Regions from separate parts of the Paenibacillus sp. FSL W7-1088 genome, predicted to be linked through region 2. Evidence: riboswitches for the same ligand, from Rfam matches in the RefSeq annotation. Region 2 holds a riboswitch; the other holds the start of a gene.
The links. Region 2 has a riboswitch for glycine ahead of gcvT (glycine cleavage system aminomethyltransferase GcvT). Riboswitches for the same ligand answer to the same signal wherever they lie in the genome.

Region 1: it holds a riboswitch for glycine, as region 2 does, so the genes downstream of both, sdaAB (L-serine ammonia-lyase, iron-sulfur-dependent subunit beta) here and gcvT (glycine cleavage system aminomethyltransferase GcvT) in region 2, are expected to answer to the same signal.

The regions. Positions count from the first base shown of each region.
Region 1 covers NZ_CP150216.1:521,353-536,396, reverse strand. The annotation lists gene MKY42_RS02565 (ABC transporter permease) at 1-577, opposite strand, end outside; gene MKY42_RS02560 (ABC transporter permease) at 579-1,295, opposite strand; gene MKY42_RS02555 (ABC transporter ATP-binding protein) at 1,292-2,206, opposite strand; gene MKY42_RS02550 (HAMP domain-containing sensor histidine kinase) at 2,290-3,834, opposite strand; gene MKY42_RS02545 (response regulator transcription factor) at 3,831-4,514, opposite strand; gene MKY42_RS02540 (alpha-glycosidase) at 4,732-6,486, shown strand; gene sdaAA (L-serine ammonia-lyase, iron-sulfur-dependent, subunit alpha) at 6,662-7,606, opposite strand; gene sdaAB (L-serine ammonia-lyase, iron-sulfur-dependent subunit beta) at 7,596-8,285, opposite strand; glycine riboswitch at 8,543-8,666, opposite strand; gene MKY42_RS02525 (MFS transporter) at 9,004-10,281, opposite strand; gene MKY42_RS02520 (phosphotransferase) at 10,311-11,408, opposite strand; gene pstB (phosphate ABC transporter ATP-binding protein PstB) at 11,636-12,391, opposite strand; gene pstA (phosphate ABC transporter permease PstA) at 12,404-13,291, opposite strand; gene pstC (phosphate ABC transporter permease subunit PstC) at 13,294-14,202, opposite strand; gene MKY42_RS02500 (phosphate ABC transporter substrate-binding protein) at 14,342-15,044, opposite strand, start outside.
Region 2 covers NZ_CP150216.1:5,673,804-5,688,847, forward strand. The annotation lists gene gcvH (glycine cleavage system protein GcvH) at 249-638, opposite strand; glycine riboswitch at 986-1,108, shown strand; gene gcvT (glycine cleavage system aminomethyltransferase GcvT) at 1,410-2,546, shown strand; gene gcvPA (aminomethyl-transferring glycine dehydrogenase subunit GcvPA) at 2,543-3,898, shown strand; gene gcvPB (aminomethyl-transferring glycine dehydrogenase subunit GcvPB) at 3,991-5,478, shown strand; gene ptsP (phosphoenolpyruvate--protein phosphotransferase) at 5,738-7,450, opposite strand; gene MKY42_RS25600 (HPr family phosphocarrier protein) at 7,443-7,718, opposite strand; gene ptsG (glucose-specific PTS transporter subunit IIBC) at 7,797-9,848, opposite strand; gene MKY42_RS25610 (PRD domain-containing protein) at 10,137-10,991, opposite strand; gene MKY42_RS25615 (flotillin family protein) at 11,158-12,711, opposite strand; gene MKY42_RS25620 (protease) at 12,770-13,306, opposite strand; gene MKY42_RS25625 (iron-containing alcohol dehydrogenase) at 13,568-14,731, opposite strand; gene MKY42_RS25630 (MSMEG_1061 family FMN-dependent PPOX-type flavoprotein) at 14,824-15,044, opposite strand, start outside.

The DNA of each region.
Region 1 (15,044 bases), 2.1 Mb from region 2:
AATACGGGCCAAATGTAGCCGAGTTCACGATCAGAATGTTCGGTACGGTCAACGCAAAATTCAATGCCAGCGGTGCGGCAAAGCTGCTCCATATCAAGGAAACGAACATTTGGAGAGCAGCGAGCGGCACACAAGCAAACAGTCCCAGCAGCAGCTTACCTGTAAGGAACCCCCAAGGGATAGGACCGGTCATACCCTGGATCGTACCCGCCAGCAGGATGGACCCCAACAGCAGCAATTGTGTGCCTGCCAGAAGCAAAATCACGATGGTCAGTTTACCTGCATATACGCCTGTACGGGTAAGCGGCAGCACCAGCATTTGTTTCCAGCCTCCCCCCGCATGCTCGAAACGACAGACGAAAGAGGTAAATACACCAGTCAGAATGGGCAGCAATAACAAACCGTGAAGAAAGACCATTGAACCCATAAGTACACTCCATTGACCTGATGGTGTGGACAGCAGCCCGATAAGCAGTGCGATCAATGGACTAAGCAGAATCAGAAGCCAGACAGGTGATTTGCCCATTTTGAGCCGCTCAGAGGACAGGATTCGAAGATAAGTAGTTGCAAAATTCATCTCAGGCCACATCCTTCCGGCTAAAGTGCAGCATCCCCAGCAGCATGATCAAGAGACCCGAACCTACGCCCAAACCGACATACACGAATGGTGTTGGGCTGGCCCAAGCCATCTGTGCCCATGCAAGCGGAAAGTACGGTGAGATACTTAGTGCGAACATGCCCATTACCGCGAGGACAATGCCAAGCGTGACGGGAAGAGCCTGATTTTTGTTTACCATTGTCAGCCATAGCTCCAGCGATAACACCGGAAGCGCGCCAGCCAGTGGCAGTAAACCCAGCTTGATTGCATGTATCCAGGGAATCTCACCCGCGTTGAATCCAAGCACCAGACCCAGACCAATAATTCCCGCTGTTAATAACAAACAGGAGATGATGAGCAGCATACAAGCGAGCAGGAACTTGGCCAGGTATACCGCAGGTCTCGAGATCGGCATCGCCAGCAATTGCTTCCACGATCCCTGTTCATGTTCCACATTTGCGATCATTGAGCTGAGGATCGTCGCCCCCAGCATCAAGGCAAGTGGTACAAAAACAACCACATTATCCAGCAAACTCTCCCACAGATGGCCCCCATACTGTTCTTTCAGATAGTCCAAACGAAGCCCGAAATTCAAAGCTTGCATCGCTGTCAGTCCGATGGGGGCCAAGAAAACGAGGAACCAGATACCTTTGCCACGAATTTTGAGCCAATCGGACGATAACGCACGGCCCGTCATACCGTTGCCCCCTCACCGATGACTCGCATGAACAAGTCTTCCAGGGATTGACGGTGCTCTTCCACACGATAGACTGCGTGATCCTGCTCAACCAATCGGCGAACCAGCAATGCAATCGCGCTATTATCCATATACGGGAACGTGAGCGCGGCTCCTTCACGTTGACCGAATTGTCCCTGCTCTCTTGCCAGCTTCATCGCCTCTTCCGGCTCGGAAACCGTCAGTCGAATGGAACTGCCCGTCTGGCTATGCAGATTGGCAATCGTATCCTGAAGGACCATTTTCCCCTCACGGATAATGCCGACCCGGCTCGCCATCTGTTCCACTTCACTCAGCAAATGGCTGGACACCAGGACGGTAATGCCGTGCTCCAGCGGCATGCGTTTGATTAATTCCCTAATCTCCTGAATGCCCGCCGGATCAAGGCCGTTCGTCGGCTCGTCCAAAATTAGCAGCTCCGGCTCGCCCAGCAGGGCACTTGCAATCCCCAGACGCTGTTTCATTCCAAGCGAATAACCTTTTACGGAACGTTTGGCATCCCGGGTCAGATCCACAATGGAAAGAACTTCGGCAATCCTCGATTTGGGGACATTCAATATCCGACGCAAGGTTTCCAGATTCTCCACGGCGTTCAGGTGTCCATAGTATGAAGGATATTCAACCAATGACCCTACACGTCGCAGAATGTCCATGCGATCTTTGCGGATATCCTTGTCGAATACACGGATGACACCTTTGGTTGGCTTGATTAAGCCAAGAAGCATACGAATGGTTGTTGTTTTACCAGCGCCGTTGGGACCAAGGAAGCCGTAAATGTCTCCCTTTTTAATATGCAAATCAAGTTCACGGACCGCCGCACGGTCCCGGTATGTTTTCCATAAGTTAGCGGTTTGAATAATGTTATTACTCACTGTTTGATCACCTCGGATATCATCGTAACCTTCCAAGGTTAAAGCTGAAGTCGCCTGAAGTTTAAGTTTAGTTTAAAAAAAGGTTAGGCCCTTGGTTTCCCAGCTCCCTCGCCGCTATAGAGGCACACCCGCAGTCCGTTCTCGGAGCTGTCCACCCTCTTCCGCAGACCCATCTCACGAATCAGCAGATCCACGATAGATAACCCGAGACCTGTTCCCTTGGTATCCGAATCTTCCTGCAATCCTGGTCCCCTATCTTGAATGACAAGAGCTACCTCCCCATGGATCTGTTCTGTCGATATGCCAATATATCTCCCACTCGCTGCATGGCGGATGACATTCTGAAACAGGTTATCAAGAACACGACGCAATCCCTGCTCATCCACCTGCCAAGTCAATGGTTCTTCCGGCAGATCGATATCAATCTCAAACTGCTCTTTCTCCCACACAGGATACCATGCTGCTGCCGTTTCTCTGACGATTCGCAGGACGTCCTTCAGTTCCAGCTTCAATGTATATTTTCCGCTGGTGAGCAGGTTGTACGACAACATGTTATCGATCAGTCCGCTCAAGTCATCCATCTTGGCTTCCATACGACGCAATGAAGTATCCGCAGCCGTGCTTAGTGGTTCTTTGTGAAGAGAATGCATATGTCCACGAATAACAGTCAGCGGTGTGCGCAGATCATGCGACAGTCCCGCGACAAGACGTTTGCGAAGCTGCTCTTCCTCCCGCTCCCGGTGACGGCTGTCTGTCAACTGATGCACCATTTCATTGAACGATTCTTCCAGCTGCCCGATCTCGTCTGATCTGCGAATCTCAACAGGAAGTGGAATACCCTCCTTGCCCGGAGTGATCATCGCCGTCTGGAGCCGGATGAGCCGCTTGCGAATTCGCGCAAAGAACAGGATCGACATGATGATAAATAACAGGAAGATAATCATCATCAGTCCACCCAAATACAAGAGTTCCATAGGCCAGTTGTTCTGCGGCTTTTGCAAAAGATACCTTGGGACTTCAATCACCATAAAGCCTTGTCCCTTGTCTTCACTATCTCCCCCTACAAAAGAAACCACCGTTAGCGGATCACGATAGGAGGCTTCCTTCATAAACTCCAGGGAGGTGTTTGCATTCCATATCGAAGGAATCCGGGTCTCGGTTGTCTGATGATTCAACGTCCACTTCAATGTCGTCATTGTTGTTCCATCCACGGTGGATTCCGATACATCAACATCCTCTCCAGCGAGAATAAATGCTGTTTCACCTTTTTGATCCACACGGTACATCGAAGATTTGGGATATTTGCGGTGCAGCTGCTCCATACGTTGATTGATTTTTTCAGATGTCGCCCCATCCAGCTTCTCGGATTCCCGGGTCCACAGGTTACTGATTTTCGTGCTATCCCCATAAGGTGCCGTATTCTCTTTATTTGTATTGTTCACCACCACCACATAGATGATGGATGTAATGGGGAGAATGACCGGCACAAACAAAACCGCTGCCAAGATCAGAAGAATATATCGGGACATCAGGGTCCGTCCAAAACGCATTTTCCGTTTGCCTGGAAAGCTTCGTTTCACTCCTCTATCCCTATTGGATGAATCGCGCATCGTCGCCTTTTTGCTCATGGCTTCTTCACACGATACCCGACACCGCGAACGGTCTGAATGATAGTCGGGTTCGCCGGATCACGCTCCAGCTTCTCACGCAGATGCCGAATATGTACCATTAATGTCTTGTCTCCGTCGAGGTAAGATTCGTTCCAAACGGCTTCGTAGATCTGTTCCTTGGTTCGAATCATGCCCATATGCCTGAGCAGGTAGGCGAAGATATGAAACTGTTTACCTGATAAAATAATTTCTTCCCCCGTCTCCTCATTCACGATCCGGTGGTCCTTCTCGTAGATGGACAGGTGGTCCAGTTTCACCACGGTATCGGCGGAGATTGCCGTTCCTGCCTTTCGAAGCTGGACTTCAATCCGTGCGGCGAGTTCATCGGGATGGAATGGCTTGGTTACATAATCATCGGCAAAATCAAGCCCATGCAGCTTGTCGTCAATGGACGTTCTGGCCGAAAGCATGACAATGGGCACTTCTGGATGTTCCTTTTTGAGTCGCTGTCCTACCGTAAATCCATCCAGTCCCGGCAGCATGACATCCAGAATAACCAACGAACAGCCCCCGGCAGCTTCAGCCGCACCTTCACCACTTCCGAGCCACAGCACCTCATATCCACGCTCCTCCAAGTCGGCTCTGACCCAGGTGGCAATTTCCGTATCGTCTTCAATGTATAACAGTTTCGTTTTCATGCGTGTATTCGTTTCCTTTCTGCACCCTTTGGGTTAATTATATATTTGAAACATAATGAGATATCTTGTTTATATAAATTGTACAAATGTTGATTCCGCAATCATTGATGTCCTTTTATTTTAAATTATACCTTAATCATCCGCTTCGCATAATTCTGCATCGAATGCTTCGACTTGCTCACATAATACATGTGTATACGACGGGAGGAAATTCAACATGCTGCTGGAAGCCATCTATCATCAACCAAAACGGAACTGGGCCTATGCCTACGATAAGGATACCATTCGTCTGCGTCTGCGTGCCAAAAAGAATGATCTTACCGAGGTACATGCCCTGACTGGGGACAAATACGCCTGGGATCGCACCAAAGAGCTGGTTCCTTTAACCAAATATACATCCGACTCCATGTTCGACTATTATGAGGGGCAAGTAAAGCCTCCGTATCATCGACTGAAGTATTCCTTCCTGCTGAAAAGTGGCACAGAACAAATCTGGATGACCGAAACGGATTTCCAAGACCATGAACCCGACGACCCTGGTCACATGTTCCAGTTCCCATATATCCACCCTGGGGCTGTATTTACACCGCCTGCATGGGTTAAGGATGCAATTTTCTATCAGATCTTCCCTGAACGATTCGCAAATGGCAACCCCGACCTCAATCCGGAACATGTGGAACAGTGGGGAGGCAAGCCGACCCCGTTTAACTTCTTCGGCGGTGATCTCCAGGGCGTCATCGACCATCTGGATTACCTTGAAGAGTTGGGTATTAACGCCATTTATTTCACACCGATCTTCGAGGCAACGACCAATCACAAATACGATACCGAAGATTATCTGCGAGTAGATCGTCATTTTGGTGATGCAGATACGGTCAAACGGCTTGTTGAGCTGTGCCATGCACGCGGAATCCGGGTGCTGCTGGATGCGGTGTTTAATCATTCCGGGAAGACGTTCGCGCCGTTTGTTGATGTGCAGAAGAACGGGGAGAATTCCAAATACAAGGACTGGTTCCATGTGCATGAATTCCCGCTGGAGGTGAAGGATGGCATTCCTACGTATGAAACGTTTGGATTCGAAGCTCACATGCCGAAGCTGAACACGGAAAATCCGGAGGTGAAGGCGTATTTGCTGGAGGTGGCGGAATACTGGATTAAGGAAGTGGGTACCGACGGCTGGCGGCTGGATGTCGCGGATGAAGTGGATAATGCGTTCTGGCGCGACTTCCGCCGTGTAGTGAAGGCTGCGAATCCGGATGCCTATATCTTGGGTGAGGTATGGAATGAGTCCTCCTCCTGGCTGCAAGGTGATCAGTTCGATGCCTCGATGAACTATCCATTTACGGAAGCCGTAAATCGCTTTTTTGTAAAAGATGCCATGCATGCCGACCAATTCGCGAACTCGATCGGTCGACAACTGTCCCGCTATCCGCTGCAAGCCAGCGAAGTGGCATTCAACCTGCTGGACAGCCACGATACACCACGGCTGCTCACCTTATGTGAGGGCGACCAGCGGAAGATGAAACTGGCTGCGCTGTTCCAATTCACTTATATGGGTACTCCGTGCATCTATTACGGAGACGAGATTGGGCTGGACGGAGAGCATGATCCCGGTTGTCGGAAATGTATGGAGTGGGATGAGACGAAGCAGGACCGCGAGCTGTTCACCTTTTATCAAAAGCTGATTGCACTTCGTCATGCCCATCCTGCCCTGCGTGCAGAAGGCAGCATTCGATTCCTGCAGGCCCGTGAAGGCGGGAGCCAGCTTGTGATGGAACGACAGGATGATAATGAGCGTATTCTGATCCTGTTCAATCGTTCGGAAGAAACAGCGATCGTCGAGCTGGAGGCGGGCGCAGGGGAATGGACGGAGTTATTTGGCGAGAATTATCGCACAGCCAAGGAAGAAGGAATCCTGGTCGTTGAGTTGCCCGCATACGGATATGCTGTACTAAGTACAGATATCGCATAGCATCTTCATATTGTGGTGTCCTTGCCATTCCAACGCATTGAAAGCAACCCCGAATAAGCAAAAAAGCCGATACGCTTCTTCATCAGGAAGAATTCGTATCGGCTTTTATATTATGATGGGAACAGATCACCGTTCACTCCACGAGTTAAATTCAGTTCATGTTCGTTCATGGATGTTATGCCTTGGCTTCTGGTTTATTTTCAGCAGGGGACTCAGCTTCAGCCTCAGGCTCAGCACGCTTCGCCTTCGGTTTAGCAAGCTTCTCCATCATTTTCCGTCCTGTCGGTGTTTGGGCAAGCCCACCTTGGGCCGTTTCACGGTGCCTGCTCGGCATCGCACTGCCCACTTCCAGCATGACATCAATGACTTCGTCAGAAGGAATTGCACTTCGTACCCCGGCCAGCGCCATGTCGGCTGCAGCCAAAGCGGTTACGGCACCCAGTCCGTTACGGACGATGCACGGAATTTCCACGAGGCCTGCCACTGGATCGCAGATGAGGCCTAATGTATTTTTTAACGCGAGGCCAACCGCATGAACCACTTGCTCCGGCGTCCCTCCTCGCAGCTCCACCATGGCTCCAGCGGCCATACCGATGGCAGAACCCACTTCAGCCTGACAGCCACCCTCGGCACCGGAGATAAATGAATTGTTGGCAATGACATAACCAATCGCTCCCGCACAGAACAGACCGTTCACCAGATGCTCGTCACTCCAGCCAAAACGCTCTTGGGAGCTGATAAACACACCCGGAATGATGCCGCAAGAACCGGCTGTCGGTGTCGCTACGATCCGGCCCATGGAGGCATTCACTTCCGATACACAAAGGGCATACGCCATGGCCAGTGCAGAAGCATCTCCAGAACAAGTCTCACCTTTACGAATGTACTCAGCCATTTTTTTGCCGTCTCCGCCAGTCAAACCGCTGCGTGATGTCGTATCTTCTGTCAGCCCTTTGTGTACAGCTTCCTTCATCACCTGATAGTAATCCGACATCTGCCGTACAACATCCGCTTCCGGGATATTCGTCTCCTGAACCTGCTCTTCGATCATCAGCTCGGCAATGGTCTTGGATTCTGCTGTACAGATGGTATTCAGTTCATGTAGATGTTTAAACCGCATCAGGCTCGACCCCTCTCTTTAAATCAATCACGCGAATGTCCAGCATATGATCCAGTGACCGCAGACGGTTCAACATCTCAGGATTCGGCACACCATCCATCTCCATCGCTGTTAATGCTTCACCATCCCGGGCTTTCCGATCCACTTGCATGTACCCGATGTTCACCCCGGACGAACTGATGGTGGAGGTTACGGAAGCGAGCACCCCTGCTTTGTCCGAATGGCGCAGTACAAGTGTGGGAAACTCTCCGCTGATCTGTACACGAAAATCATTCAATGCATGCACCGATACACTACCTCCGCCAATGGAAGCACCAATTAGTGAGCATTGACGGTCTCCATGCCACAGTTCAATCTTGACCGTATTTGGATGAGGAGCAGGCAGGCCGCTTGTAAAAAACTCTACCTCCATCCCCGCTTCCTCTGCATATTGTTCTGCATCCGGTATACGTGGATCATCCGTCACATAATCAAGCAGGCCACCGATCAACGCAAGATCCGTACCATGCCCCTGATACGTATCGGCGAACGAGCCGTACAGCGTTAATCGGGCGCGTTCAGGCGTGCATCCCAGCCACTGACGAGCAATTCGCCCCAATCTTGCCGCTCCAGCCGTATGTGAACTTGATGGACCTGTCATGGACGGACCAATAATTGAAAAAACGTCTTTAAAACGCATCGCAAACCCTCCATTTATAATCGTCATTTTCATCCAGACGTACACCCATAATGTTCCTTTATTACTGAATGATGACATGAGAAAAGGACAGAAGAAGGCCCTAGGCCCTCTCTCTGTCCTCGATACCTGAGAGTTTCATGATAAGAAGCGCGGCGAATCGATGCATCCCTGTATTCACAGGTGATGTCACCCTGCACACCGTGCTGCTTGACCATATACCCCTTGGGTGGCGCAGTTTGCGCACTCTCCAGAGTTGCGTCCAACGATGGTACATTTACCTGAGAGATTAACCGCTGCGCCGGGTGCGCAGCAGCTTGCTCCTTCGGTGCCCGACAGCTGCCATTTTACTCGACATGCCCAGGTCTCTCCCGCTCGCTATCATTCGCTGTATGGAACCATTCTGATCTTGTACCAGAACGATAATTGAAGTTTTTAATACTTTCTCATTAAGATTAATCGACAGGAAGATCAGTGTCAACAAACTTAACGATTTCTTTGTGAATATTTGTTTTTTTCCATTTTATACACAAGATAAACTGATGAACTGTAAACTTTCATCACATGAATGTGTTAATGCGTTTCATCTAGAAAGCGTATACATTTTTCATTTTCTATTAGCCAATATCTGTGTTTAATACTATTTATGTTATGTTCCACTGAACGGTTCGGGTATTCAGGCAACCATTATTCTGTACTGGAATTGCCTTATTTCTGCCTGTTACCCCACCATCGCCTTGGACTTCGCCGGTTCATCGTAATACCTGCTTCGGGAAGGAAACATGCTCGTCACCCACAATCCCAACGCAGCTAACAGCATGACCCCAGATACAACTGTATATACCATACGAAGTGACAACTGCTCTGCTATTACCCCTGCAATCAAAATGGAAGCCACCTGCAGCACACTTAACACCAGTCCAAGTACACTGCTCATTCGCCCCATCATATCCACAGGGATATTATTTTGATAAAAGGTAACCAGGCCCGTATTCGCCAGTGCCGAACAGAGACCGAGCAGAATAAAAGCAACCGCCGCCAGCTCAAACGAGAATGAACGGGCGAACAGGAAATAACCCAGCGCAACCAGAAGTACACCGCCACCCATCATGTGACGGATCGGCAAATGTTTGGCGAACAGCCAAACCAGCATGGAGCCTGCCAAATAACCAATCCCGGTGATACTCATTAATGCTCCGTACTGCGATTCAGGCAGGTTCATCACCTGACGGATAAATACCACTTCCTGGGCATCCAGCGACATGCCGACGACCAGAATAATCTGGAACAGAGCATATATACCGACCACGTAGCCCGACTTCCGGCTAAAGCTCAGTACAGCTCTCCAATCCTGGGCTACCATCCGAGGGGTCAGTCTGCTGCCTGTCCCTATATTCTGTTCTCCAATGCCCAGTTTGGGAAGAAACATTAGAATCAATGCAGAAGCAGCAAAGGAAGCCGCATTGGCATAAATGGCTGCCGAAGGAGATAAATATATCAGCATCACTCCTGCAACTGCCGGACCGGTAATAAATGCCCCTGAGCTGATCAGAGCTTGTAGGGAATTAAAGCGCTTGCGCCGTTCAGCAGGCACCAGCCGGGTAATGTATACCTGAGAGGAAGGGACAAATATGGAGGAGGACATGCTGATCAGAAACATCACTGCGTACATCATCCATAGACTGGACATCAGTGGGAGCATCGCCACCAACAATGCCCGTAGCATATCAGCACCAATCATCAACTGCCTCTGATCATAACGATCAATCAGGCTGCCTGACCAAAACTTAGTACACACCGAAGCAATCGGCGAGATAATCCATAACCCTGCGACTGCCGCTGGAGACTGTGTCATATCCAAAACCATCAGGTTAATTGCCACAATATATATGAAATCACCCAGATTGGATATGCCCACTCCACTAAGCAGCAATCCGGCATGCTTCCAGCCACCAGACTGCCCATTTGATGCAGCTCTCTTTGTACGGATTTCCTTCATAGCGCTACCCACCCACTTGAAATCATAAATTATAAATCATAGAAAATACTCTCATTCTGCAGATATGGTCTGCAAAATTTGCTGCATATAAGATGCATTCGCTCTTTCATCCATTCGTACCTGGATTCATTCTCCATCTGGAATGCGAAATAGCCAAACGTAAAGATCAGCATGAATCCTTCCATTAACCGAATATCACGCTTCGTTAGTGGTCCTGTCTGCTCCGTATAACCCGATAGGAAGACATCCCGTTCCTCCGGATTGAAAATAAGAGCTGCACCACCGGCATCAAACAGATAGTAGCCATAACCGTATAAACAAAAATCAATCATGGATATGCCTTGATCCGTCACTAACAGATTGCCGCGAGTAATATCCCCGTGAATTATTCCCCATGTCTCAGCATTATACGGATACGTATCGAGTTGCCCGTTAATGTTCTCAAACGTCTCGCGAATCAGATCGAAATCTTCAGGAGTAAAGATGCCACGTCTAACGCCTTCCTCCAATTGCTCCAGCATGACCAGATTCTCTTTGATCGAGCCATAGGCTGGTCTTACTTCCTTTTGCTTCAAGGTAGGGCTGTCGCTATCGGTATACTCCCCTGAGATGGTCGTCTTATCAGCATGCTGTTCACGGTCATTCACCTGCTGTCCGCTTTCAGACTCCCATGAACCAGCCCCCGGCTTGGGAGTTTCCTTCGGTCGTCGTCCATATTGATGCAATATCTGCAACTGTACACCCAAATCATGAATCTGCGCTGTTGTCAGACGTTCTCCCTGCTTGATATCCCTGCCCTCAATCCATTCCAGAACAGTACAACAGATCTCTTCTCCTGTTTCGTCCAACCAGACGGTAACCCACTCATCCGATGTATTGCGAACGGGTGTCTGCACCCGCAATGGACTGGTAGCCCGTAATTCATGAAGTAGATTCATCTCTGCTTCAAGTGCAGGTCGTGTATGCTGAATGCCCGTCATGCTTGCAAAAGCGGCTTTATGTATTCGCAATAGATACTTCTGTCCGGTTGATTCATCAACCACCTGATACGTTAGATTTTCATTATGTCGGATAAAGGAAACCGAAGGCTTTTCTATGGAATAATGCGAGATAATTTCAGTTGCCATGGTGTCATGGGAAATCTTATGGGTAGTTATAATCCACATCTCCTTCTCTTATCAAATTAAAGGCAGTGTTTACAAATATCGTAGCATGATTGTTTTTACTTTGGCAAACTATTCCATATTTACGAAGATGTAAAAAAGCATAACTCCCGAACGACCTCGCCCGAGTGTTATGCTTCCTTGTATCTCTATAAAACTATCTCTATCTCATACTCCATCCAATATAACAGTTAACCGAAACGTCCCATAATATATTCCTGAGTCAGACGATTGTCCGGATTGGTGAAAATATGCTCCGTATCTCCGTGCTCAACCATGCTTCCCAGATAAAAATAAGCCGTATAATCCGAGATGCGTGCCGCTTGCTGCATATTATGGGTAACAATTACGATCCGAAGATCCTTCTTGAGCTCCGAGATCAACTCCTCCACTTTACCCGTAGATACCGGGTCAAGCGCAGATGCCGGCTCATCGAGCAGCAATATCTGTGGATCAACCGACAACGCGCGCGCGATACAAAGCCGCTGCTGTTGTCCACCCGAAAGGGCCAGGGCAGATTCATTCAGTCTGTCCTTCACTTCGTCCCAGAGCGCAGCGCGGCGCAAGCTTTTTTCCACAATTTCATCCAATGCCTTCTTGCTCTTGATACCGCGGTAGCGGGGGCCAAACGCGATATTATTGTAAATGGACTTGTGAAAAGGATTCGGCTTCTGCCACACCATGCCAATCTTCTGGCGAAGTTTGATTACATCTGTGCCTGGCTCATTCAGATCATTGCCATCCATCCAGATATGTCCCTCCGTGCGGGAACCGGCAATCTCGTCATTCATCCGGTTGAGCGACCGCAGGAACGTGGATTTACCACAGCCGGATGGTCCAATGAGTGCCGTTACACTGGCTTCGGGAAACGTCAGGCTGATCTGTTTAACGGCCTGAAAATGCCCATAATATATGCTTAACTGTTCCGTACCAAAAGGTATGGCCATGTTGGTTCCTCCTTATTTCGAAGCTGTCATGCGGCGGTAAACCACCCGACCGATCCAGCGTGCACTGAGATTGAACGCCAGTACGAGAAGTACAAGCACGGCTGAAGCGCCAGCTGCTATTTCTTTGGAATCCGGGCCAATGCCTTCACTGTTTACTTTCCAGATGTGCACGGCCAGCGTCTCTGCCGGACGCAATGGATTGATCGGAGACCTTGGACTTGTTGGATTCCAGTCCGTGAAGTCCAGCGGCGGACTACTCATACCTGCTGTGAACATCAGGGCTGCTGCTTCACCGAAGATCCGTCCTGATGCCAGGATCGTACCCGTGATTAAGCTTGGCAATGCCACAGGCAGCAGAATGGAGGTAATAATTTTCCATTTGGACAATCCGAGTGCAAGACCCGCTTCCTTCTGCTCTTTCGGAACGGCCCGGAACGCCTGCTCCGTTGTCCGCACCATGAGTGGAAGATTGAATATTGCCAAGGCCATAGCACCCGATAGAAGGGAGAATCCGAGACCAAATGTATTAACAATCAACAAGAGTCCGAACAAACCAATAACGATAGACGGGAACGAGGATAACACTTCGACAACCAGTCGAATAAAGCTTGTGATCCGGCCTGGCTTGGCGTACTCAGCCATATAAATACCGCCGCCCCATCCGAGCGGAATCGTAATAATCAAGGTCAGAACAAGCAGGAAGATCGAGTTGAATAATTGCGGTCCAATCCCGCCACCACCTTTGAGCAGCTGTGGTGCACTGGTCAGGAAGTGCCAGTTAATCTGCCCAATCCCACGTACCAGAATGAAGCCAAGCAAACCGAGCAAGAGAACAACAATGAACAGGGCCAGAACAACGATAATGGAAGTGGCAACTTTATCTACCGTTTTAGCCTTCATTTTCATACCCGGTTCCTCCTTTCAAGCAGGCGAACCAGAATGACGAAGACAAAGGTCATCACCAGCAGGACAAGCGCCATACTCCACAGTGCATTATTATGAACAGATCCCATCGTGGTGTTACCCATACTCAGGGTGATTACACTCGTTAATGTTGAAGCCGATTCGAGCAATGATGTCGGTACATGCGGGGCATTCCCGATGACCATCTGTACGGCCAGAGCTTCACCAAATGCGCGTGCCATGCCCAGTACAATCCCTGTCAGCAAAGCTGGAAGAACCGTTGGGATAATGACACGGTAGATCGTTTGCCAGCGAGTTGCCCCCAGCGCATAGGATGATTCACGCAGACCTTTCGGCAGTGCAGACAATGCATCTGCCATAATGCTAGTTACGGTAGGCAGAATCATAACAGACAGAACCAAACATCCGGCTGCAATCCCGACGCCGGCTCCGCCAAACATGCTGCGCAACAATGGAACGATCACACTGAGACCGATAAACCCGTACACAACGGAAGGGATACCGGACAGCAATTCAATCGCAGGTTGCAATATCTTTTTACCTTTACCTGGTACAATCTCGGTCATGAAGAGCGCTGCGCACAAGCTAAGCGGACTTGCAATCAGAGCTGCAAGCAATGTTGTTATGAATGAACCGGTAATGAACGGCAACGCTCCATAGGCAGCAGGTTCCCCCGTTGGGTTCCACGTTTTTCCGGATATAAATTCGCGCAAACTTACGCCATCCTGGAAAAAGGTCGACAAGCCTTTGGACGCTACAAAATAAACGATGGAAAACATGACAACGATCAGGAAAACGACACAAATCGACGTATAGATCCGTCCCGTCCACTCTTCCCAATAATGCTTCTCTCTCAAGGGCCGGCGCGGTTTCAACTTGTTGTTCATTACCGTTCCCCCTTCGGTCTGTTCCATAACAACCATCCTTCTATAGTAGAATTCATAAATATGGGATTATTCCAGAGCAAACCGCGCAAAGAGGCAGGACCTGGGTCCGCCTCTCTCGCTGTATGCGCAAGTTCAAAGATTATTGAGTCACAGTGCCTGCAGCGTCACGTTTTACTTTCATGCCGGATACTGGGATGTAACCAAGCTCCGTCACATCTTTCTGTTGAATTTCGTCACTCAAGATGTAGTCAAGGAATGCTTTTGTTGCTGCATCCGGGTCACCTTTAGTGTACATGTGCTCGTAAGCCCATACCGGATAAGTTCCTGCTTCTACGTTCTCAACTGTTGCTTCTACACCTTCGTATTTCAAAACTTGCAGGCTGTCATCCAGGTAGGACAGAGCCAGATAACCAATTGCGCCTGGCGTTTCAGCTACGAGCTTTTTAACTGTACCGGAGGAATCTTCCTGAATAGAACCTTGGATATCTTCAACTTTTGTTCCCAGTGCAAAGTTCTCGAATGTTGCACGAGTACCGGAGCTGCTAGGACGGTTTACGATAACGATAGCTTGATCTTTACCGCCAACATCTTTCCAGTTTGTGATTTTACCAGAGAAAATGTCGATCAGTTGTTGCTTCGTCAAATCTTGTACACCCGCATCTTTGTTGCTTACTGGAGCGATGGCTACAACAGCCACTTGGTGATCTTTCAATTCGCTTACTTTTGCTGCGTCATCGATTTTCTCTTCTGCAAATACGTCAGAGTTACCGATTGTAGCTTGTCCGTCGGATACTTGTGTCAAACCAGTACCACTACCGCCGCCTTGCACTTGTACTGTTACG
Region 2 (15,044 bases):
TATTTAATTTAGAAATGATATTGGAACACATTAGAGTGATAAACATTCCATCCCATTCATCATTTAACAACGGCAAAAAAGCGCAATCACCTCACCCTGTCTCAGGTGAGGCCATTGCGCCCAAGTATTCTCCGAATAAGCAGTGTCACTATCCGGATCTATAAACAATCATTTCATTTTTTTCAAGCTAAACGGACTTTTACATCAAGCTATAGCTCTCGATCCAACCAATGAATTATACCTTCATATTATTCCGTATGTTTACGATACGCACCCGCATTCATCAATGTGGATAGCGCTGCTGTCAGGTCGCCTTCAACACGAATCTCGATCATCCAGCCTTCCTCATAAGGAGAGTTGTTAACCAGCTCCGGGGAATCCTGCAATGCATCATTCACAGCAATAATCGTTCCACTGACAGGAGAAAACAAATCTGAAACGGTTTTGACGGATTCAATCGTTCCAATACTGTCTTCCGCTTTTACATCCGATTCCAGGTCAGGCAATTCTACAAACACAATGTCACCCAGCTGATGCTGCGCGAACTCGGTAATGCCAATACGTACGGTATCCTCCCCAACGGTCTGCACCCATTCGTGCTCTTCACTGTACAGGAAATCACTTTTCAATTCGCTCATCGATATCCGCCTCGCTTTTCATTAATGAGTGCATGCGTTTCTTTGACCTTAACCTTTTTCCCAGAACATAGCGTATGATATTTTCGATTCAAATGTCAAGATACCTCACAATTTATTTGATTTTCTTCCTTATATACCTGTAACTCAAATGGGCCCTCCCTGCATATAATGGTGAATATTAGAAAAGTAAGCGCGATCTTTATAAATAGACGAACATTAAGAAATAAAATAAAAATATCATTCGGTTTTTTTATTCATTTCTATGATATCGTTCTTGACATCAATAGACGATTCAGGCTTTAATGAGAGTAGTCAATGTGTTTAATTGGTCTATGCAATACCCGCGGATGAATGTAAAGGGAGAGATTACCCTTGACACCCGAATCAGGGTGTACATGCGGTAACGCCGAAGGAGTAAACCACCGACAAGCGGAGGTGAATCTCTCAGGCAAAAGGACTTTTACGGGACGCAACTCTGGAGAGCATCTATTCGCCCTGTGCGGGCGTTATGATCACCCAAGGGGAAACCTGCTGCATCAGGCGGCGGGGTAACTCTCAGGTACCAAGGACAGAGCCTAAGAATACAGCGTGCTTCTGGCATGCCGGTTCTTTGGCCTGTCCTTTTCCTTTTTCCCAAAAAAACGAAAACAGGTTATAGAGCGGCGCTGCCTATAGCGTCCTTGCCTTACTTTTATAATAAAATGTGATGCCAGATTCATTGATCCACGGTTATACACTCGGCCGGTTGACGGCCCATGACGAGGTGATTGGATGTCCGATTTGCTTAGAACCCCACTCTTTCCACTCTATCAGCAATATGAAGGCGTACGATGCATTGATTTTGGCGGTTGGGAGCTCCCGGTACAATTCAGTGGAATTCAGAAAGAGCATGAAGCGGTGCGAGAACGTGCCGGATTATTTGATGTATCCCACATGGGCGAATTCACCGTCCAAGGTGAACACGCGGAAGCTTTTTTACAGCACATGACCACCAATGATGTAACAACACTCGTTCCCGGTCAGGCCCAATACACGTTAATGTGTTATCCGGATGGCGGCGTGGTCGATGATCTGCTGATCTATAAACTGAAAGACCAGCATTATATGCTGGTCGTTAACGCCTCCAACATCGACAAGGACTGGGCATGGCTGCAACAGCACATGACGCCAGGCGTAACGATGACCAATGATTCGGATCAAACGGCGCTGCTTGCTCTGCAAGGTCCGCTGGCAGTGGATATTCTCAGAACGGTGACAGACACCGATGTGTCATCGATTGAGCCTTTCCGCTTTGTGGCAAATGCGAAGGTATGTGGCGTTACATTGCTGTTATCCCGCACCGGATACACGGGTGAAGATGGCTTTGAGCTATACGTTCCTGCAGAACAAGCCGCTGAGGTCTGGAACGGATTGATGCAAGCCGGAGAAGGTCACGGACTCGTTCCGACTGGACTAGGAGCTCGGGATACGCTGCGCTTTGAAGCCAAGCTTCCTCTGTATGGACAGGAATTGTCTGCAACCATCTCACCGCTGGAGGCTGGCGTTGGCATGTTTGTGAAGCTAAATGCAGGCCCGTTTATCGGACATGAAGCCTTGTTGCAGCAAAAAAATGATGGGCCTGCGCGCAAGCTGGTCGGCATCGAAGTACTGGAGCGCGGCATCCCTCGCCCTCATTATCCCATTTACGCCGAAGGCGTGCAGATTGGTGAAGTGACCACAGGCACCCAGTCGCCTACGTTGAAACGTAATCTGGGGCTGGCCTTGATTGACAGCAAATATGCTGCATTGGGTACCCCGCTGGAGATTGAGATTCGTGGCAAGAAACTAAAAGCCGAGGTCGTGAAGACCCCTTTTCATAAACGGACACGTGAATCAAAGACACCTACTCAAGGAGCTGATCAAGCATGAGCAAGCATCGCTACATTCCCATGACCGAGCAGGATCAGAGTGCCATGTTGGCAACCATCGGTGTGGAAACGATTGAGGATCTGTTCCATGACATTCCACAGGAGATTCGCTATCAGGGTGAACTGCCCGTTTCCTCCAAACTGGATGAATATGCACTGACACGTCATATGTCGAAGCAGGCGGGAGCCAATGCCAACTTCGAGACACACGCCAGCTTCCTGGGCGCAGGCATTTACGATCACCACGTTCCCTCTGTCATTAATCATGTCATCTCCCGTTCCGAGTTCTACACTGCCTATACACCCTATCAACCCGAGATCAGCCAAGGAGAATTGCAGGCGATTTTCGAGTTTCAATCTTACATTTGTGAGTTAACAGGCATGGCCGTAGCCAATGCCAGCATGTACGATGGTGCAACTGCATTTGCGGAAGCAGGCAATCTGGCCGCAGCAGCAACCCGCCGCAAACAGCTGATTGTGTCACGTACCGTGCACCCTGAGTCCCGTCAGGTATTGCAAGCTTACGCACACGGCCTCAATCTGGAGATTGTTGAGATTGGATATCAAAATGGAGTAACAGACTGGGATGCCCTGCAAGCCGCCGTTTCCGATGACACCGCAGCCGTCATGATCCAGAGCCCGAACTTCTTCGGCGCCGTGGAAAATGTAAAACAGGCCGCAGACCTTGCGCATGCGCACAAGAGCCTGCTCGTGGTCAGCGCCAACCCGCTATCGCTGGGTCTGCTGGAAGCCCCAGGCAAGCTGGGTGCTGACATCGTTGTTGGCGATGCACAGCCCCTTGGTATCGCCGCTTCACTCGGCGGCCCAACATGCGGATACTTCGCCGTATCCCAGGCTCATATGCGTCGGATTCCTGGCCGAATTGTAGGCCAGACAACGGACCGCAACGGCAAGCGTGGTTTTGTACTCACGCTGCAAGCACGGGAACAGCATATCCGCCGGGAAAAGGCGACGTCCAACATCTGTTCCAACCAGGCGTTACTCGCGCTGAGCGCCTCTGTCTATATGTCTATTATGGGTAAACAAGGCATGATCGACGTCGCTGATCTGAATTTGCAAAAGAGCCATTATGCCCTTAACACGCTTACCGCAATTCCAGGCGTCTCTCTTACATTTACCGCCCCTACATTCAATGAGTTTGTGATCCAACTGCCTCAAGGAACAAACGTGGAACCACTGCAACTGAAATTGCTCGATGCAGGTTTCATTGGCGGGTATGAACTTGGACGTGATTATCCAGAGCTCGCCGGACATATGCTGATTGCGGTTACGGAACGACGCAGTAAGGAAGAGATCGATGAATTCGCACGTGTATTGGAGGGATCGCTGTGACTCAGGAAACGACAACAAAGACAACGACAACATCGGCACAAGGACAATCTGAAACGGTAACCTCTATCTCCACTTCGGGCCAACCTGAAACTATCACAACAGTCACTAATCAGACTGCCTCTCCAGCACCGGAGCAATCGTTGATTTTCGAACTCAGCAGTCCGGGTCGGGTCGCTTATTCCTTGCCTGAATGCGACGTTCCCCGTCAAGCTGTGGATTCCCTGATTCCCCGGGAATTGCTCCGGTCTGAAGCAGCAGCATTGCCTGAGGTTTTTGAAGTTGACGTCATTCGCCACTACACTGCCCTGTCTCGTCGTAATTTCGGGGTAGATAACGGATTCTATCCACTGGGTTCTTGTACGATGAAATATAATCCGAAGATTAATGAGGATGTGGCCCGTTACAACGGGTTCGCCAAAATTCACCCCTATCAGCACGAATCCAGCATTCAAGGTGCACTTGAGCTGCTCTACACGTTGCAAAATGACCTTGCCGGACTAACCGGTATGGACGCCGTTACGCTGCAACCTGCCGCTGGTGCACATGGCGAATGGACCGGGCTCATGATGATCCGCGCCTACCACGAAGGCCGTGGTGAACAGCGTACAAAAGTTATCGTACCGGACTCTTCTCACGGGACCAACCCGGCAAGTGCAACCGTAGCAGGTTTCGAAACGGTAACGATCCCTTCCCGCGCAGACGGGCTGGTGGATCTGGACGCACTTCGCGCAGCTGTTGGTTCGGACACCGCAGCGCTCATGCTGACTAACCCGAACACACTCGGCCTTTTTGAAAAAGACATTCAGGAGATTGCCTCCATTGTGCACCAGGCAGGTGGCCTGCTGTACTACGATGGAGCCAACTCCAATGCCATTATGGGCATCACTCGGCCTGGCGATATGGGCTTCGATGTGGTGCATCTGAATTTGCACAAAACAATGAGTACTCCGCACGGCGGAGGTGGACCTGGTGCCGGCCCGGTTGGCGTGAAGAGCCGCTTGATTCCATTTCTGCCGAAACCGATGGTCATCAAAAATGATGAGGGTATATATGCATTGGATCGTGAAGGTGATCAATCCATTGGCCGGGTCAAAGCGTACTATGGTAACTTCGGTATTCTGGTCCGCGCCTATGCCTACATTCGTACTTATGGACCTGAAGGCTTACGTCGGGTATCTGAATGTGCGGTGCTCAATGCCAACTACATGATGGCTCGTCTCGCACCTTACTACGAGATTCCGTATCCAGGCGTGTGCAAACATGAATTTGTTATGTCTGGCCGGGGGTTGAAGCAGTACGGTGTGCGGACACTGGATGTTGCCAAACGATTGCTTGATTTTGGGTATCACCCGCCAACCGTGTACTTCCCACTGAACGTGGAGGAATGCATCATGATCGAGCCAACGGAAACCGAGAGCAAAGAAACCCTTGATGGGTTCATCGATACGATGATTCGTATTGCCAAGGAAGCAGAAGAGACACCTGAACTGGTACTCAATGCCCCTTATAGCACACCGGTTACCCGTCTGGATGAAACAACAGCCGCCCGTAAACCTGTATTGAACTGTGCTTGCAGTTAGACCAGTCTGACAAAAATCGCAATTCCGATATCGGCACATATAGACACAGTAACAGCCTAGCTCTAAGCCGCTGTTGCTGTGTCTTCTTTTATTGAATTTGTCTGCTTAAGACAAACCTTACAATAGAAATAACCGGCTCAAAACAAAAAAAGCCGGTATCTGCTGTAGCAACAGATACCGGCAAAATCGCTGCACGACTGCAGCTTTTTTATCGGAAAAAGAAACCCTTAAAATCGGGTGGAAACCCCTTAAAATTACATTACGCTTGAATGCTTTGAACCAATTCAACGACTTGTTCAGCCGTTTGCATATCCAGTGCTTTGGCAGCAAGTTCTTGCATGTCTGCACGGGACAGCTTGGTGATCTGACTGCGAGCTGGCAGAATGGATGTTGCGCTCATGCTGAACTCATCCAGTCCGAGACCGAGCAGCAATGGAATTGCTGTTTCGTCTCCGGCCATCTCTCCACACATGCCAACCCATTTGCCTTCACGGTGCGCTGCATCGATAACCATTTTAACCAAACGCAAGATAGCAGGGTTATATGGTTGATACAGATACGATACACGCTCGTTCATACGGTCAGCAGCCATGGTGTATTGAATCAGATCGTTCGTTCCGATACTGAAGAAATCCACTTCTTTGGCAAATTGATCTGCCAGAACTGCAGTCGAAGGAATTTCGACCATGATTCCCAGTTGGATGCTGTCTGAAACAGCAATACCTTCAGCAACCAGCTTTTCCTTCTCTTCGAGCAGGACAGCTTTGGCTTCACGGAATTCACCCAGTGTTGCGATCATTGGGAACATAACACGCAGGTTACCATGTACACTTGCACGCAGCAATGCACGCAATTGAGTACGGAAAATGTCCAAACGGTCCAGACACAGACGAACTGCGCGGAAACCGAGGAATGGATTCATTTCTTTTGGCAGATCCAGATATGGAAGCTCTTTGTCTCCACCGATGTCGAGTGTACGAACAACAACAGGTTTGCCTTCCATTTTTTCCAGTACAGCCTTATAAGCATTATACTGAATGTCCTCAGAAGGAAGCTTGTCTCTGCCCATGTACAGGAACTCGGTACGGTACAGGCCTACAGCCTCGCCGCCATTCTCCAGAACACCGGCAACATCATTCGGTGTACCAATGTTGGCTGCCAGTTCCACATGAACGTTGTCCACCGTTACCGTTGGCTCATCACGCAGTTTTCTCCACTCGGCACGTTGTGCATCGTACTGTTCCTGTTTGGAGCGATACTCAGCAATCACATCATCCGTTGGATTAACCAGTACGTGACCGTCCAAACCGTCAACGATAATCATATCACCTTGTTTCGCTTGAGCCAGAATGTCCTTGGTTCCAACGACAGCCGGAATTTCAAGTGAACGAGCCATGATCGCGGAGTGAGAAGTACGTCCACCAATATTGGTTGCAAAACCTTTAACATATTGACGGTTCAGTTGAGCCGTGTCGGAAGGCGTAAGATCCTCCGCAAGCACGATCACTTCTTCACTGATCTCCGCCGGACTCATGAATTCGATACCAAGCAAGTGATTTAGCACACGTTTGGTTACATCACGCATATCCGCAGCACGTTCCTGCAGGTAAGCACTCTTCATGTTTTCGAACATTTCGATAAATTGCGTTGCTGTTTCGTTCAATGCGAATTCTGCATTAACCTTATCATCTGCAATTTTCGCTTTAACCGGATCAATCAGTTCCGGGTCATTCAGAATGAGCAAATGCGAAGCAAAAATCTCAGCTTTTTTCTCGCCAAGCTCTTGTAAAGTACGCTCTTTGATCGCCTCAAGCTCAGCCTGGGACTTGCCCAGTGCTGAGTCGAGTTTCGCGATCTCTGCGTCAACGTCGTTGATTTCGCGTTTTTCTACAGAGTAATTGGGATGCTCCAAGATAAACGCCTTGGCGATAGCAATACCCGCCGAAGCCGCGATCCCAGAAACATTAAGCATTAATTTCGCCCAGCCCTTCGTTAACCATAACGTCTGTCAGAGCTTGAAGAGCTTCAGCTTCTCCTTCGCCTTCAACGATGATGCTGATAGTGTCGCCTTGTTCCAGACCAAGGGAAAGTACGCCCAGGATGGATTTCAACGTTACTTTTTTACCGTTAGCTTCTGCAAAGGATTCTGCACCTTTGAATTTGTTTGCTGTATTAACCAGGGCTGTCGCCGGACGTGCGTGGATACCATCTTCATCTGTAATTCTGAATGTTTGTTGCATTACAATCATCTCACTTTCAATAATTTAGTTTTAGGCATTGCATATATTTACACTTGCTTGCCATTGTTGTAACACTTCTTATTTTATCTCAATAATCGGCTGATCGCCAATTTTCAGTAACCCACTTTTCGTTAGCGTTACTGTCGAGCCTTCTGGCAGGTTGGTGAAAATGATCGGAGAGATGATTGACGGAGCATTAGCTTTCACATACTCCAGATCCACTTCCATAATCGGCTGTCCTGCAGATACCAGGTCGCCTTCCTGCACGAGCACGTTGAAGCCCTGTCCTTTCAGCTTCACCGTGTTGACACCTATATGAACAAGCACTTCCTTGCCTCCGTCAGACATAATGCCCACGGCATGTTTGCTTGGAAATACGTTAAACACCTTACCATATACAGGAGAAGTGATCTTGCCATCATGAGGCAGAACAGCAAAGCCATCACCTGTCATTTTCTCAGCAAAGACCGGATCAGGAACGTTTGTGATATCCATCAATTCGCCGTTAACTGGCATAACGATGTCTTCCGCAATAATACGTTCGCCTTCTTCACCTTGCGCCTTTTCCTGTTCAGGAGCTGGCTTAGCCACAGCTGCTGGTGCCGGTGTCCGTCCTGCAATGATATCCTGCATTTGGGATTTAATCGTATCTGAACGTGTACCGAAGATGGCCTGTACATTATTACCCACTTCAAGTACGCCAGATGCACCCAATTGTTTCAAACGATCTTTATTTACACTGGATTTCTCATTTACTTCAATCCGCAAACGAGTAATGCAGGCATCCAGATGTTTGATATTCTCTTGTCCGCCGAATGCAGCAAGAATGTTGTGAGGCAGATCATCTGTTGAACCTGAGCCTCCACCGCCCGAAGTTGTTTCAGGTGTCGCCTCTTCACGACCTGGTGTTTTGAGGTTGAATTTGCGAATGATCAAGCGGAATCCGAAATAGTAGATCACTGCAAGAATCAAACCTACGATGATAACATCCCACCAAGGCGTGCGGTTCGGGATAATCCCGAAGATCAGGAAGTCAATGAATCCACCGGAGAATGTCATCCCGATTTTGACTCCAAGAATTTGCATTGTCATGAAAGACAAACCTGCAAAGATACAGTGTACTGCAAACAGGATTGGCGCTACAAACAGGAATGAGAACTCAAGCGGTTCTGTAATCCCTGTGAGGAACGAAGTCAGCGCAGCTGATCCCATGATCCCTGCAACATACTTTTTGTGCTCCGGTCTTGCTTCATGGTACATCGCAAGCGCCGCAGCTGGCAAACCGAACATCATGAACGGGAATTTACCAACTTGGAACGTTCCCGCTGTAAGGTTCACGCCATCACGCAGTTGATTGAAGAAGATTTGCTGGTCACCACGAATGACATCTCCAGCTTTGTTCACATATTCACCGAACTCAAACCAGAATGGTGAATAGAAAATGTGATGCAGTCCGAACGGAATAAGTGACCGTTCTACCACTCCAAATATGAATGCCGATAATGTCGGACTTGTATCTACCATGAAGTGAGATACAGCATTCAGCCCATTTTGAATTGGAGGCCAGATGATCACCAGAAGCAACCCGATTAAGAGGGAAACGACTGAAGTGACAATGGGAACAAATCGTTTACCTGCAAAGAAACCGAGGTAAGACGGCAGTTCGATTTTGAAAAATCGATTGTAACATAGCGCGGCGGTAATACCAATGATGATACCCCCGAACACGCCTGTACTCAATGTAGGAATACCCAAGATGCTCGCATAACCTGGTACTTCACCGATCATGGCTGGTGTAACACCAACAGCCGTACCTAGAGTCACGTTCATGACCAAGTAACCGATGATGGCCGCAAGACCTGCGACACCTTCGCCTCCGGCCAGCCCGACGGCTACACCGACAGCGAACAGCAATGCCAGATTATCAAATACGATCTGACCCGCATTCATCATAATGGTCGCGATTGAGCTTACCCATGGGGTATCTAGCACTGTTGCATACTGCAAGAAATCCGGATTCACAAGCATGTTACCGATCCCTAGCAATAAACCTGCCGCTGGCAAGATTGCTACAGGTAGCATAAGAGCTTTACCTACTCTTTGCAATACACCAAAAAGCTTTTTAAACATTGCGTCGTATCCACCTTTCTCTTAAATTTTTATGTTGTGATGCAAGCAAGGGAAAACAAAAAAGGCACGAGTTAACAAAGCTAAATTGGTCCAACCTTCGGGTATAGCATACCCGGTATAAGGTAAGAACAATCATGCTCTAGATAACTCATGCCTGATCGAATCAGTAACACGTCGTTTGTGTTTATTCAGTTGCTTGATTACGGAGACCATTGTAGCATCACTTCAAAAACGATGCAAGCCTTTACAAGAAATTTCTCAAACTGCAATTCCACTTGTGGAAAAAATTCACTGGTTGTCTTCTTCTTTCCTTTGATTCAGTCGCTGCAAATGGATGGTCAGATACCCTACTTCAGCAGGATAGACTGGAAGATTCAACCTTTTTTCCATCACCTTCGTCAGCTTCCATGCAAGCGAGTACATTTCAGGATATTCTAACTTCAATAGGGAATCCAATTTGTGGATTTCTTCCACTTTATCTCCCCGACGGACTCGTTCCAAGGCAAACCGAAGATGAGTCAGTAACCGGGAGTAATCCAGTGACTGCGTCTCAAACGAATAATCCAGTTGGGTGGACACCAGGCTCACCAAATCGGTAATCAGTTGGGAATGCTCGCGAACTTGAGAAATATTTTGGTTGGTCATCGCACTGTAGATGTGGAGCGCAATAAAACCGATTTCATCCATTCCCAGATCTACGCCCAGTTTTTCTTTAATCAAACGAACTGCATATTCGCCCATGCGATATTCGTCAGGATAGATTTCACGGGTCTCATATAGAAAAGGATTCTGAATGACAATCCCTTGTTCTTTTCGTTTTAATGCAAAAGAAATATGGTCGGTCAATGCGATATGAATATGTTCATTTAAAGGAACGTCTGTATGTTCTGCAATATACGTAATGACTTCGTTAATAATTTCGATCAATGCTTCATCCACTTGTGGAAGAAGCTGTTTATACTGCTCCTGCTCCTGCTGGTTTCTCAAAATGAACATCTTCTCCACAGCCATCAGTGGAATAATGTCTTTCGTCTTCCGATTGAAGCCGATGCCTTTACCAATCACGACAACTTCTCCATGCTCAGGATGCTGTGCAATAATTACATTATTATTTAGCGCTTTGGCTACTTGCAGGCTACTCAATGTTTGCACCTCTTTTTTCACACCATCTTAGGTGTGATTCAGTCACACCCTATTAAGTAAGAAAAGACATCCGGAAGCGGGCAAACCGCGCCGGACGTCTCGCTTAAAAAGTAACAAAAATTTGCCTTAAGGTCAATAGAGCATGAGTGCGTTATGATTCGTTGTCTTAATCTTCAACTCCAGCTTTTTCCACAATCTTATCGATTATCGATGGGGTTGTAACAGGTTCACTCTGTTGAATAGCAACCGGTGCTGTTGTTTTAGGTTTGGTGAGACCTTTAATTAACTGCTCCACATCAATGCCGGAGACACTTTTGAGCATCTCAGGAGCCGTCGCCATGAGCTCAGTTACATAATTACTTACACGAGTGGCGCCTTCACCTTTACCTGTGTCCACAACAGTCAGCTTATCAATCGAGGAGATCGGCTCCGCAATTTTACCAGCAAGTTCAGGCAGCATTTTGACGATGATATCGAGCACGGCAGCTTCGCCGAACTTTTGGAACGCCTCGGCCAGTTTTTCCTTCGCTTCTGCTTCCGCCAGACCCCGGAGGCGAATAACCTCTGCATCTGCTGTACCTTTAGCGCGTTCAGCATCTGCCATCGCCTGACCTTCGAGACGCTTCTGCTCGGCAGTAGCTTTTGCATGCGTTTCAATGGAGTACTGTACCGCATCGGCTTCACGCATTCTTTTGGCTTTATCCGCTTCGGCAGCCTGCTCCACCGCATAACGGTCTGCTTCTGCCTTTTTCTTCACTTCAGCATCATATTGCTTCTCACGTACGATAATTTCTTTCTCTTGCAGATCGATCTCACGTTCTTTACGAACGAGCTCAACCTTCATCTCTTCTTCCACCACGGTTTGTCTCGCACGTGCTTCGTGGATATGGTACGCCTGATCTGCTTCGGCTTTAGCTGTATCCTGATCCCGCTTAAATGTCGCTACTTTCAGTTCCTTCTCTTTTGCAGCTTCAGCGATATTCGTATCACGCAGCAACTCGGCTTTTTGCCCTTGCTCTTCCGCATTAGCCTTCTGAATACGTGCATCCCGCATCGCTTCTGCTTCCGCAATTTCAGCATCCCGCTTGACGGCTGCTATCCTCGGTTTACCGAGGGCATCCAGATAACCTTGTTTGTCACGAACATCTTTGATGGTAAAAGAGACAATTTGCAGTCCCATTTTTTTCAGATCCCTGGCAGCTACACCTTGAACCTCTTGCGCGAAGCGATCGCGGTTACGATATACTTCTTCCACCGTCATCGTTCCGAGGATGGCCCGCAAATGCCCTTCCAGAACTTCCTGCGCTTCACCTCTTAACGATTCTACCGGCTTACCGATAAATTGCTCGGCTGCAGTAGCCACGTCTTCTACAGAGCTTCCGACCTTGATAATGGCGACACCATCGGCAATGACCGGTACCCCTTGTTCCGTGTATACTTCCGGCGTGGAAACGTCCAGCTTGTGGGACAACAGCGAGATAAACTCTGACTGCTGGAACACTGGCAAGATAAATGCGCCGCCTCCACGAACAATTTTAATTTTTCGTCCGGAGTCATCGTCGGATATATTTTTACTTCCCAGGAATGAACCCGTAACGATCATGGCTTCATCCGGCCCAACCGTTTTGTACCTCGCCCAGAACGCCAAACCAAGAATCAGAATAACACCTACCACAACTGCAGGAATCAACAATACATCCCAATCCAAATTCAAATCCATTCCACATCTCTCCCCTTATTCATACATGACTGCTTACACTGCTAACGGTTAAACTACCTTAAACATTTTTAAGTACATCTTCATCCCATTCCGATACTCGCAGGACACCTTCGGTTACATCCACAACTACAACACGCGCTCCCGCCGCAATGGGACGATGTTCAAAGCTGGATGCCGTGTGCACCGTATTACCGGCAGCAATTTTGATCATAACCTCACCAAAACCTTTTTCCGGTACCGGAATGGTAATTTCTCCAATTTTCCCAGATAGCTCTTTCATGGAAAACGCTATGGAGACGTCACTGTTACGCATCGGCTTGATATATGCGAAGAATACCAGCATGGCTGCAGCAATACCTATAAGCAGGGATAGTATCAATGCCGAAATTGCACTTAACGAGCTATAACGTGTCAGCATAATACCGGCTCCGCCAAAGGTTGTTATGGAACCGGCCAGCACAACAGGTTTGAAAAAATCAAGGCCTGGCAATTCAAAGGCCCCGTCCAGCAAGCCATCAATCAAGTCACCTAGTACAAGGCTGACAACTGCAAATATGGCTCCTCCAATTAGACACCCCCAATAGATTGACTCCATTCCCCGTTCCTCCTCTCTTCTGCCGCAATTCCATCCAACTGGGCATTCCTCATGTAAATAAATACGTAGCAAGGTGCCGTTATGTTTCAAAATCTTTCCTCATTTGGTTTCCAGACCCGATAATGGTTATTCTCCTCGCAATATGGCCCCGTTGCTGGAACAATCTCCGATTGGCTCTTATTCACAACAAAAAACCGCAAATCTCCGTTAAAGGAGACGTGCGGTTCCAGAACACATTGCTGTGCCTTTTGCGTTTTGTTTTTACAGAGAAGCCTTGTAGATGGATACAACATCTTCACGTTGCAATTTTTTGAAGTTACCAAATGGGCCGAAGAGCATGGCTTTATCAGCCATAACTTCGATTTGGCTGTCATCGATATCATAATCAGCCAGACGGTTAGGCGCACCAATGGATGTCCAGAATTTGCTCAACGCTTCAATTCCTTCTTCAGCAATCTGTTTGTCCGATTTACCTTCAGGGTTAACTTCAAACACATTGATCGCGAGACGTTTGAACCGATCCACATTGACGTCCACATTATGCTTCATCCAGTGCGGGAACAGAATCGCGAGCCCTCCGCCATGCGGAATGTCATACACTGCGGATACCGCGTGTTCGATATTGTGAGTAGCCCAGTCACCCGCGAGACCCATGTTCAGTACGCCGTTCAATGCCATCGTTCCGCAGTACAGAATCGTTTCACGCAGTTCATAGTTCTCCAGGTCTTCAACCAGACGAGGGGCTGCATCCATAACTGTGCGCAGAATCGTCTCACAGAATCCGAGCTGAACCGGTGTGTTGGCATCCAGATGGAAGTAATGCTCCAGTACGTGGGACATCATATCAACCATGCCATAAACCGTTTGGTCCAAAGGAACGGTATATGTATTTACCGGATCAAGGATCGAGAACGCAGGGAACGAATACGCGCTGCCCCAGCCCAACTTCTCCTGTGTATCCTGATTGGTGATAACCGATCCAGAGTTCATTTCCGAGCCCGTTGCAGCCATTGTCAGCACGGTTCCGAGCGGAAGAGCATCCTGTGCAACGGCTTTACGCTGAGCAAAATCCCACATATCGCCATCATACTTGGCACCTACGGCAATCGCTTTGGCACAATCCAGTACACTGCCGCCGCCTACAGCGAGGACCAGGTCAATGTTGTTCGTTTTGCAGAGGTCTACGCCTTTGTGAACAGTCGAAAGACGCGGGTTCGGTTCTACACCAGCCAGCTCTGTAACCTCAGCTCCAACTTCCTTCAGCAGTCCGATCACCTGCTCGTACAAACCGCTGCGTTTGATACTGCCGCCACCATATACAAGCAGAACCCGTTTACCGTATTTCGGTACTTCGGTTTTCAGTGCTTCCAGCTGACCTTTACCGAAAATCAATCGGGTTGGATTATAAAATTGAAAAGATCTCATATCTATGTCGCCTCCAATGGAGTTTAGAATTTTTAGTGCAACTCCAATTATAGTACCCCGATTATACAAAAACAAATCGATAGCCACTCACTTTATAGCAATCCATTAATTTGCAAGTGTGCACGGAACATTTCACTGGTTGAAGGCAGACTTTCCTTATCCACCCATGTCTCAGAAGACCATATTCCCGCCTGTTTAAACGCTCTTGGACAATGAATGAAACATTCTTCCACATCCACAATGACAGCAGCCCCGATGGTTTTGCCGCTCCACCCCATGCTCGCGATAAATTCCTCATCCTTCGTAATTGAGG